Regions from separate parts of the Arthrobacter sp. StoSoilB13 genome, predicted to be linked through region 3. Evidence: riboswitches for the same ligand, from Rfam matches in the RefSeq annotation. Region 3 holds a riboswitch; each other region holds the start of a gene.
The links. Region 3 has a riboswitch for cyclic di-AMP ahead of LDP01_RS15100 (M23 family metallopeptidase). Riboswitches for the same ligand answer to the same signal wherever they lie in the genome.

Region 1 (2,189 bases), on a different replicon from region 3:
GTTTCCAGGGCCCTGGAAGCCCGTCAGGAGAGCGAAACCAAGGTCCGGCAGTTCGTTGCCGATGCCTCCCACGAACTTCGGACACCGCTGACCGCCATCCGTGGATACACCGAGCTGCTTCGTATGACGGAGAACTTCACGGAGGACGGCAGGAAGTCGCTGGCGCGGGTCCAGAGCCAGTCGGAACGGATGACCACGCTTGTGGAGGACCTGTTGTTGTTGGCGCGCCTGGATGAAGGCCAGCCGTTGAAGGTCACGGATGTGGACCTGACGCAGCTGGTGATCGAGACAGTCAGCGACGAAAAGGTGATGGCACCGGACCACATCTGGAAGCTACAACTCCCTGACGAGCCCATTACGGTGCGCGGGGACGCAACCCAGCTGCATCAGGTGCTGGCCAATCTGCTGTCCAACGCCCGCAAGCACACCGATCCAGGTACCACGGTGGTCGCAGGCGTCATGCTTTCCGCCGACGGTAGCGCGGTGGTCACCGTCACGGACAACGGGCCTGGTATTCCGACTGCTTTCCAGGGGCGAATCTTCTCGCGTTTTGCCCGGGCTGACGCGGCGAGATCGGGGTCGGAAGGGACCTCCGGATTGGGCTTGTCAATCGTCGAATCCATCGTCCAGGCGCATGGCGGCAGTGTGGAAGTAACGTCCCAGCCGGGACGCACGGAGTTCACTCTCCGACTCCCCGCAGCTTTGAACGAACGCATATAACGAATCAGGCAACATGACTCGCCGTGAACGTGATCTCTGTTACCCAAATGTGACTTAAGCCGAAACCTCCTGTACCTTCGAAAGGGTGGGTCGCCCCTAACTGGCCCACACCCGGGATGCGCCGAGCTCTGCCACTTCCCGGAGTTCCGTTCTCATTCGAGGCAGAGACGGGGGACCCAGAGTCTCCGGGCACAGTACTTTCCTTGCCCTTGGGGTGAAGCCGCAGCTACGCGCGCGGCCGGATGACCTCATCCGAACCCGACAGCTAACTCCGCAGGCGCTGAGAGGTAATCACACATGTCTGAATTCAACGATCAGACGCGCCCTTCCGCGCGTCACCGTGACGATCACAACGCTCCCCTGACGAAGTCGCAAACCGTTCTGAAGAACGCTGCACGCCGCGGCAAGACCGGGCAACGAATGTCCGTTGTTGCAGGAGTCGTTGCCGCAGCATTGGGCGTCGCATCGCTTGGCCAGGCCGCAAACGCCGCATTCAATCTCCCCGAAACGAGCCGGGCGTCCGAGACGCAGGCTACCGCCCAGGCCAGCAACAAAACAGCTGAAATCTCAGCGTCCTTGGATGCTGCTGCCAAGAAGGGCGCTGCAGACAGGGCCGCTGCAGACCAGGCAGCTGCGGCACAAGCCGCCGCCGAAAAGGCTGCGGCCGAGAAAGCCGCCGCCGACCAGGCAGCTGCCGCACAGGCCGCCGCCGAAAAGGCTGCCGCTGATGCAGCCGCCAAGCAGGCTGCCGATGCCGCCGCTGCTGCAGCCGCAGCCGCAGCCGCCACTCCCAAGGCCGTGGACGATCCCGCCGCTGCCAAGGCATACGCCGCCAGCATCCTCGCCAACTACGGCTGGGGTCCGGGTGAAATGACTGCCCTGAACACACTGTGGGAGAAGGAATCCAACTGGCGGACCACCGCGACCAACACCTCCAGTGGTGCCTACGGAATCGTGCAGTCATTGCCCGCTTCGAAGATGGCAACCGCAGGCGATGACTGGCTGACCAACTACCAGACCCAGATCAAGTGGGGCCTGAACTACATCAAGGAACGCTACGGCTCCCCCTCGGCGGCCCTTGCCTTCCACTTGGCCAACAACTGGTACTAAGCCGACTCAATAAGCAGGCTTGAGCCCACCCCAGCGGGCTCAAACCATGCAGGGCCCGATTGCCGCCCCGCTTTCCGCCGTTCGCAGCAGTACTGATGCGCCCGGGCGGGAGGCGGGGCGGTTTTCGCGTTAAATGTGCCTTCCGGGTTTCACACCCACTTGCACCTGACGTTGCGTCAGGACTTAGCGTTGTGCCCATGACGGGAACAACAGGATCCGGGCCGTGGAGCATCGGTGAGCTGGCCACAGCATGTGGTGTCAGCGTGCGGACGCTCCACCACTACGACGAGATCGGGCTGCTGTCCGCAAGCCAAAGGACATCGTCCGGTCATCGCAGGTATTCGGAGGGCGACCTACGC
Region 2 (2,189 bases), on a different replicon from region 3:
GATGCACTTGGTGGGCGTTGGGGAACTTATTACACCCACGCCCAAGGAAGTACTACGGCAAGCCAAGGCAGTGGGGCAAGCGATCTCATCCAAGGTGGCCCTCCCCGCCGGGCCGGGCATCGCCCTCGCCTAGAACCTGGCCTGGAGCCTTTACCTGGAACCCTGCGCGTAGAAACCTGGCGGAGAACCCTGGCCTTGAAACGATCGAGCCAACCAAAGCATGTTCCTAAAAAGAACAAAAATTAACCCAAAAGGCCGGCGCCTCCGAAGACATTTGTCCTCGAAAGCACCGGCCTTTGAGTTGGAGCGTGAAGCTTAGGCGCCAGCGCGTACGTACGTGATGGGGCCGGTTGCGGTGAGCCAGCTGATCGGGTGGATGCCCGTCTGGTTGCCGTTGATGCCACCGCTGATGGCCTGGCCGTTGCCGATGTAGATGGCTACGTGGCCGGACTGGACGATCATGTCACCGGGCTGGGGGTCGCTGACAACCTTGCCGTAGTTCAGGAACTGCATGGGTGCGAGGTCGCCAACCGGGATGCCGGCAGAGCCGAGGGCCCGTTCCACCATCGCGGTGCAATCCTGCATGATGCCGATCTGGGCGTAAGCCGAGGCGACCATGGCAGCGTTGATGCCACCAACAGCCGGAGCTGCAGCAGGCGCGGATGCCACTGGGGCGGTAGCCGTAGTAGTTGCAGCGGCCTGGACGGTAGCCGCTGCGGGCGCCTTCTTGGCCGCCGGAGCCGGAGCAACAGGAGCCGGCTTTTCAATGACGGGAGCCGCTACGGAAGCAACCGCGGGGCGCTCGAAGTTGATGGTGGCCGTCGATGCGGCCGTAACAACCTTGGTGGGACCCTCGGTAACGGTCTCGGCGACAGTAGCGGGGCTGGAGTCGCGCTGAACAGGGGTCTCTGCTGCGTGGGCAGCGATGGAGCCCGTGAGGACCAGGCCTGAAGCTGCTGCGATGACAGCGGCTTGGCGACCTGCGCCGGATGCGTTGCTGGCAACAGCCTTGGAGATGGAGATGAACGGATTAGGACGTACGCTGTCCGCCTTACGACGGCCGCGAAGAATGCGTGAAGACATGAAAGAGCCTCTCCCGATGCCTGCGAGGTTAGCTGTCGGATTCGGATGGGAGTCACCCGGCCACTATCCCCCGCTGTGCAGCGGAAGCTTCGTGACTTCACCCCAAGGCGCGCTCTGAAAGCGGGCCAAAATGGGTTCCCCGTCTCTGCCGTAGGTTTGTCTGCGAACGGATTCCGGACTGCGGCAGAGCTAGGCAATCAGACCGGAATGCCTGTTACGTGGAACAGGCACAGGTACAACCGTACGGGAAGATCACCCCAAAGTCACATTTACGTAACGAGCAGTTCGTTTTTGGCGTGTCGCAGTAACCGTTTCGAGATCTTCGCAAGTATGTAGAAAACCCCGCTATTCCGGGGAATTTTCGCCACCCGGGTCGTTGGGGGCCGCTAGCTTCTTCCGGGCTGTAACAGCGAGGAAGATCACCAGACCGATCGCCACCACAGCGAGGCCAACGATGCTCCAGGGGAAGGGCTGGGAAGCTGCCGGAGCCGGCTCAGTATTTTCCGTACCGGGGGCCGCTGTGCCCGCCGTCGGAACAGCCGCCGGAGCCGGGGAGGAGGCACCTGCCGAGCCGCTCGCCGTCGTCGTGCTTGTCCCGGAAACTGTGAACTTGAAGGTTCCCTCGATCGGGTGGGAGTCTGAACTGACCACACGCCACACCACGGTGTATTCGCCGGCTGGAGCGCCCTGACGCAGCTTCTGGACAGCCCTGTTGTCGATGATTTCCACTGCGCCATCTGCCCAGTTTTCGCCCCCGGCGGTGACGGTCACGCCGGAACCGATGGCCAGTGGCTGGTTGTTGAACGTGATGGATACCGACGCCGGCACTTCAGCCACCCTGGCACCGTTGGCCGGGGTTGTTGATTCGGCGACGTCGTGCGCGGAGGCCGGAGCAGCTCCAAGCAGCAACGCGGAAGCGAAAGCAAGAGCGGCTACGACGGCGGCCAGAAGCGGGCGGATGGTACGCATGGGGCGGTTTCTCCTAGTGTTGGCTTCCTTACAGACTAGGCGAATCGTTCCAGCACCCCACATTGGCGGGCATAGGATTTGAGAGCAAACTCCCCCGATCACCGGAGACCTTCATGCTTAAACAAGGTTCTGCAATC
Region 3 (2,189 bases):
GTGTTCAACGGGTTCGTGCGAACCAATTCGGCGCGATGGCGCGCAGGGGTAGTGCGTGATGACACGAAGGTAGCCTCTCCCAATGCCTGCGAGGTGAGCTGTCGGATTCGGATGGGAGTCATCCGGCCGCGCGGCTTCAAGGAAGCTTTTGCGACTTAACCCCAAGGTCTTCTGACTCGAAGACCAAAATTGGTTCCCCCGCCCCTGCCAGACGATTTTTGCGAACGGACCTCGAGTGGTGGCAGAGCTAGGCAATCCACTCAAGTGCACCGGCCCCCTAAAAAGCCGATGCGCTTTAGACGGTACAACAGATGTTCGTGAATGTCACATTCAGGTCACGGGGCGTGTCATGGATGCGAGAGACAACCATCAAATTGCTCAGAGCCAGCCCATGGGATCTACGACTTCGCCGTTTACCTGGACCTCGAAGTGGAGGTGGCAGCCGGTAGATGCTCCTGTGGTGCCACTCAGCGCGACGGTATCGCCGCGGCTGACAGTCTGCCCCACCTTGACGTTGAAGGACGACAGGTGGTTGTACGTGGTCTCAAGGCCGTTGCCGTGATCAATCACAACGCGATTGCCTCCGCCGTACTCATGCCACCCGGCGAACGTGACCTTGCCTGCAGCGGCGGCGTGGACGGCGGTTCCGCACTGGGCCACGAAGTCCTGGCCACGGTGGAAGTCACCGGTGCCGCCGGTAAGGGGGCTGACGCGGTAGCCAAACGGCGATGCCGTGACCAGCTTGTCCAGAGGACTTCCCAAGGTGCCAAGTGAGGAAGCACGCTGAATGCTCCCCGCTGACTGGGCGCTCAACAGCTGCTTGAGCTTGCCGTCCGGGTCAGCGGCGGTGGCGACTGCTGCACGACTGAAATCGATTTTGGCGGAGGCTGCTGCAGAAACTTCGGGCTGGCTGCCGCCGGGCACGGAGAGCGCCGCCTCGGTCTGGCCCGATTCCGACGTGGCCATGACGGGGCTGGTGGCAGGCAGACCTACAGTCAGGGCAAGTCCGGTGGCTGCAAGCGCGACACCGGCCTTCTGCCCTACACCACTGGCTGACGCGAAGTCGGCTACCTGGCGCAACGGGCTCTTACGGCGGCGCACCTGACGCGGGGTGTCGCGTGGCCGGATCTCCATTGCGGCGCGGGCTGGCCGCAGCTCAGCAGTGGGGCCGGACGCACGGCGACGGCCCCTGACGTTCTGCGATGTCAAACTCTGTTCCTCTCTGGAAAGCCTGCGAAGTTAGCTGTCGGATTCGGGTCAGAGAGTTCAAAGACCCGGTCCGCACGAAGCGCAAACGGCACACAGGTATCCCCGGAAGGACTTGCGTTAGTAGGCACTTCTGCTGCGGACTTCACCCCAAGGCTGCTTCTTTAGGCAGCCGCTTGTGGTTCCCCCGCCTCTGCCAGTAGTTGATGACACACCTGATCTGCTGGCAGAGCTCGGCTCCAGATCAGGTAACGCTTTGGTATCGGCGCTAGTAGATAACTATAGGTGATTAAAGCCCGCAGTAATAAATTCGTTATCTTTCCAAAACGACCGAGTTGCGGGTGCTCCATATCATCAGTCGCGGAAACCCGCAGGTCATACGCGCGCCAACCACCACAAAGTGAGATCCGACACTCCCGTGGTCAGGGCAATTCAGAGTCAGCTGACGGCGACGAAGACGTGCGCAGCGACCTCGGGAGGCAACTCCAGTGCTCCTTCAATGCCCGGAACGCGGACGGAGATGTACTCCCCCACCCGTTCCAAGGAGACGGTTGCGCCAGGACGAATTCCGCCTTCATCGAGCTGGGTGAGGAGCTCGGGCTCAACCTGGATGGGTTCAGCAAGCCGGCTGACCACTACACGCGAATCGGCAGCGTACCCGTCCATCGCGTGCAGCAGGTTCACGTCCAGGCGGGAAAGAGGCTGGTTGGCGAGGCCGCCAAGGGCTTCCAAGCCCGGAATGGGGTTGCCATATGGTGACTCTGTGGGGTGTTCCAACAACTCATAGAGCCGCCGTTCCACCCGTTCGCTCATGACGTGTTCCCAGCGACATGCTTCGTCATGAACGTACGCCCAGTCCAGGCCAATGACGTCCGCCAGGAGCCTCTCGGCAAGGCGGTGCTTCCGCATGACCTCGGTGGCCCGCTTGCGCCCGACTTCGGTCAGCTCCAGGTGGCGGTCGTTGGACACAATCACCAGGGCCG
Region 4 (2,189 bases), 250 kb from region 3:
AGTAGGTGCCGGAGTGCCCGTGGGGGTCGGCGTCGTCGTGGCAGGTGGGGTGGTGACCGTGTCCGACGGAACCGGGCTCGGGGCCGGCTGGGTTGGAACAGGAGTTGTCACGCCCGGGACGGGAACAACAGCCGACGGGACTGCCGAAGGCACCCAAACAGGATCCGCGAGTGACACTTGCGGAGTCGGAAGGGACGACGACGGCGCCTGGTCGGGTGCCTCTCCTGACGACTGCGTTGCTACGGTTGCCGGTTTTCCGGCCTCGCTGGTGGCCGACGACGCGGAGGCGGTGGCGTAGGACGAGCTGGGTGCAGGGGTGGCCGAAGTTGACTGCCTGCTGTCGCTACCCGTCTTTGCGTCGCTTGCTTCCTGGGCCGGCGTTTCCTGCCCGAAGAAGGGAAGCTCGAAGGCCTGGCTCATGGTGCCAACGGTCAATACCAAGCCCAAGGCCCCAGCGACGACTGCCATGCGCTGGCCCTTTGTTTTGACCGATGCGGCCTTGGTGAGCACGGCGTGTGGTTCATGGCTGAAGGATGATCCACCCAGTGATGAAGCTCCCAGTGATGAAGCTCCGAAGGCAGGGGCGCCGCCAGCCGGGGTTTCGCCAGCACTTGCCGACTTTCGGGCCGTACCGCTCCCGGATTCCTGTGCGCGAAGGGCTTTCCGGCTTGCGAGACCAGAGGCGGCGGTCGCGGCTGCGGCAAGCTGTGCGGGGCTCTTAGCCTGAACGATCGGGATGGCAGCGGTGGCAGGTTCGGGATTCGCTGCGGGTTCGGACGCGACCGGTTCGGGCGCCTGAACGATCGGGATGGCAGCGGTGGCAGGTTCGGGATTCGCTGCGGGTTCGGGCGCGACGGGTTCGGGCGCCTGAACAGCTGGAATCGCAGCAGTTGCCGGCTCCAGAGGAGCAGGGTCCGCCGGAGCAGAGTCCGCTGTTGCAGAATCCGCTGGTGCTGTTTCTGCTGGAGCAGTTTCAGTGGGGACTGTCTCAGCAGAGATAGCTGCCTGGGCTGCCCGTTCACGCTCTGCCGCCCGAGCGGCCGCGCGCGTGGTGGGTGCCGCCGTTTGGGGATTGGAAGCAGAGGCGGGAATAGAAGCAGTGGCGGGTTCCGGCGTCGCGCCTGCTAAACCTGCTTCTGCTTCCGGCGTGCTGGTGGAGGATCCGCTGGGTTGGGGCCCCGACGGCGTCCGGTTGGCTGGGTACGCTCGCGCGCTATTTGGGCGCGGCGCGGCTGATCCATGGTTGGGGACATGGTGGTTGCCTCTCAACGCCTGCGAGGTTAGCTGTCGGGTTCGGACGAGGCCGTCCGGCCGCACATGGCGGCTTCACCCCAAGGGCCTAGGGGAAAAATCAGGCCCGGGAACTCTGGGTCCCCCGTCTCTGCCGCGGGTCTGGCGGATTCCGGTTTGCGGCAGAGCTCGGCGTCAACCCGGAAGCGGCCCAGCGGAGATGAGGGTCGCTCTTCGACGGTACATGAGCGGCATAGTAAAGTCACATTAATGTAACGGGCGGGACGCCTTCCGGCGCGAAGGTCCGTTAGGACTTAGGCTCCGGGGCCGGAGCCGGGGCTGGCAGTTCGTGCTGGATCCTTTGGACTTGGTGTGCGTAATGGGTCTCGGGTCGGAAAATTTCGTCCGCCACACCAAGCATCCCACCCGTGGCACCGCGCCGGACTTTACCCTTGCTGTTCTGGCGCAAGACCCAGAACCAAAGGGCCGCAATGAGGGCAGGTGCTGCCAGCACTGCCACTAGTACGGCCAAGATATCCATGGCCCAAGACTAGCTTCCGCCGCGGGCGGCAGGTAGAACATAGTCGTATGGACCTCCCAGTGATGCCGCCCATTTCGCCCATGCTTGCCAAGTCTGTTCCTTCGATCCCTGATGTGGGTCATTTTGAGCCAAAGTGGGACGGGTTCAGGACCATCGTTTTCAAAGATGGTGATGAGATCATCCTGGGTAGCCGAAACGAACGTCCTATGACACGGTATTTCCCTGAGCTGGTGGAAGCCCTTCGGAAGAATCTCCCGGACAAATGCGTGATCGACGGCGAGATTGTCCTCATAGCTGGGAACAGGCTCGACTTCGAGGGCCTTCAGCAGCGCATCCATCCCGCCGACAGCCGTGTGCGGATGCTGGCCGAAAGCACCCCGTCCTCCTTCATCGGATTCGACATCCTCGCGCTGGGAGA

Region 1: it holds a riboswitch for cyclic di-AMP, as region 3 does, so the genes downstream of both, LDP01_RS22630 (aggregation-promoting factor C-terminal-like domain-containing protein) here and LDP01_RS15100 (M23 family metallopeptidase) in region 3, are expected to answer to the same signal.
Region 2: it holds a riboswitch for cyclic di-AMP, as region 3 does, so the genes downstream of both, LDP01_RS20325 (NlpC/P60 family protein) here and LDP01_RS15100 (M23 family metallopeptidase) in region 3, are expected to answer to the same signal.
Region 4: it holds a riboswitch for cyclic di-AMP, as region 3 does, so the genes downstream of both, LDP01_RS13915 (hypothetical protein) here and LDP01_RS15100 (M23 family metallopeptidase) in region 3, are expected to answer to the same signal.

The regions. Positions count from the first base shown of each region.
Region 1 covers NZ_AP024649.1:861,966-864,154, reverse strand. Annotated here, with positions in the region: partial or broken gene LDP01_RS22635 (sensor histidine kinase) at 1-720, shown strand, start outside; cyclic di-AMP (ydaO/yuaA leader) riboswitch at 855-1,012, shown strand; gene LDP01_RS22630 (aggregation-promoting factor C-terminal-like domain-containing protein) at 1,018-1,830, shown strand; gene LDP01_RS22625 (MerR family transcriptional regulator) at 2,028-2,189, shown strand, end outside.
Region 2 covers NZ_AP024649.1:377,650-379,838, reverse strand. Annotated here, with positions in the region: gene LDP01_RS20330 (NAD(P)/FAD-dependent oxidoreductase) at 1-133, shown strand, start outside; gene LDP01_RS20325 (NlpC/P60 family protein) at 316-1,083, opposite strand; cyclic di-AMP (ydaO/yuaA leader) riboswitch at 1,087-1,255, opposite strand; gene LDP01_RS20320 (copper resistance CopC family protein) at 1,429-2,052, opposite strand; gene LDP01_RS20315 (NCS2 family permease) at 2,166-2,189, shown strand, end outside.
Region 3 covers NZ_AP024648.1:608,026-610,214, reverse strand. Annotated here, with positions in the region: gene LDP01_RS15105 (C40 family peptidase) at 1-65, opposite strand, end outside; cyclic di-AMP (ydaO/yuaA leader) riboswitch at 70-233, opposite strand; gene LDP01_RS15100 (M23 family metallopeptidase) at 379-1,209, opposite strand; cyclic di-AMP (ydaO/yuaA leader) riboswitch at 1,216-1,445, opposite strand; partial or broken gene LDP01_RS15095 (iron-dependent transcriptional repressor DtxR) at 1,645-2,189, opposite strand, start outside.
Region 4 covers NZ_AP024648.1:355,310-357,498, forward strand. Annotated here, with positions in the region: gene LDP01_RS13915 (hypothetical protein) at 1-1,269, opposite strand, end outside; cyclic di-AMP (ydaO/yuaA leader) riboswitch at 1,256-1,408, opposite strand; gene LDP01_RS13920 (hypothetical protein) at 1,538-1,771, opposite strand; gene LDP01_RS13925 (ATP-dependent DNA ligase) at 1,819-2,189, shown strand, end outside.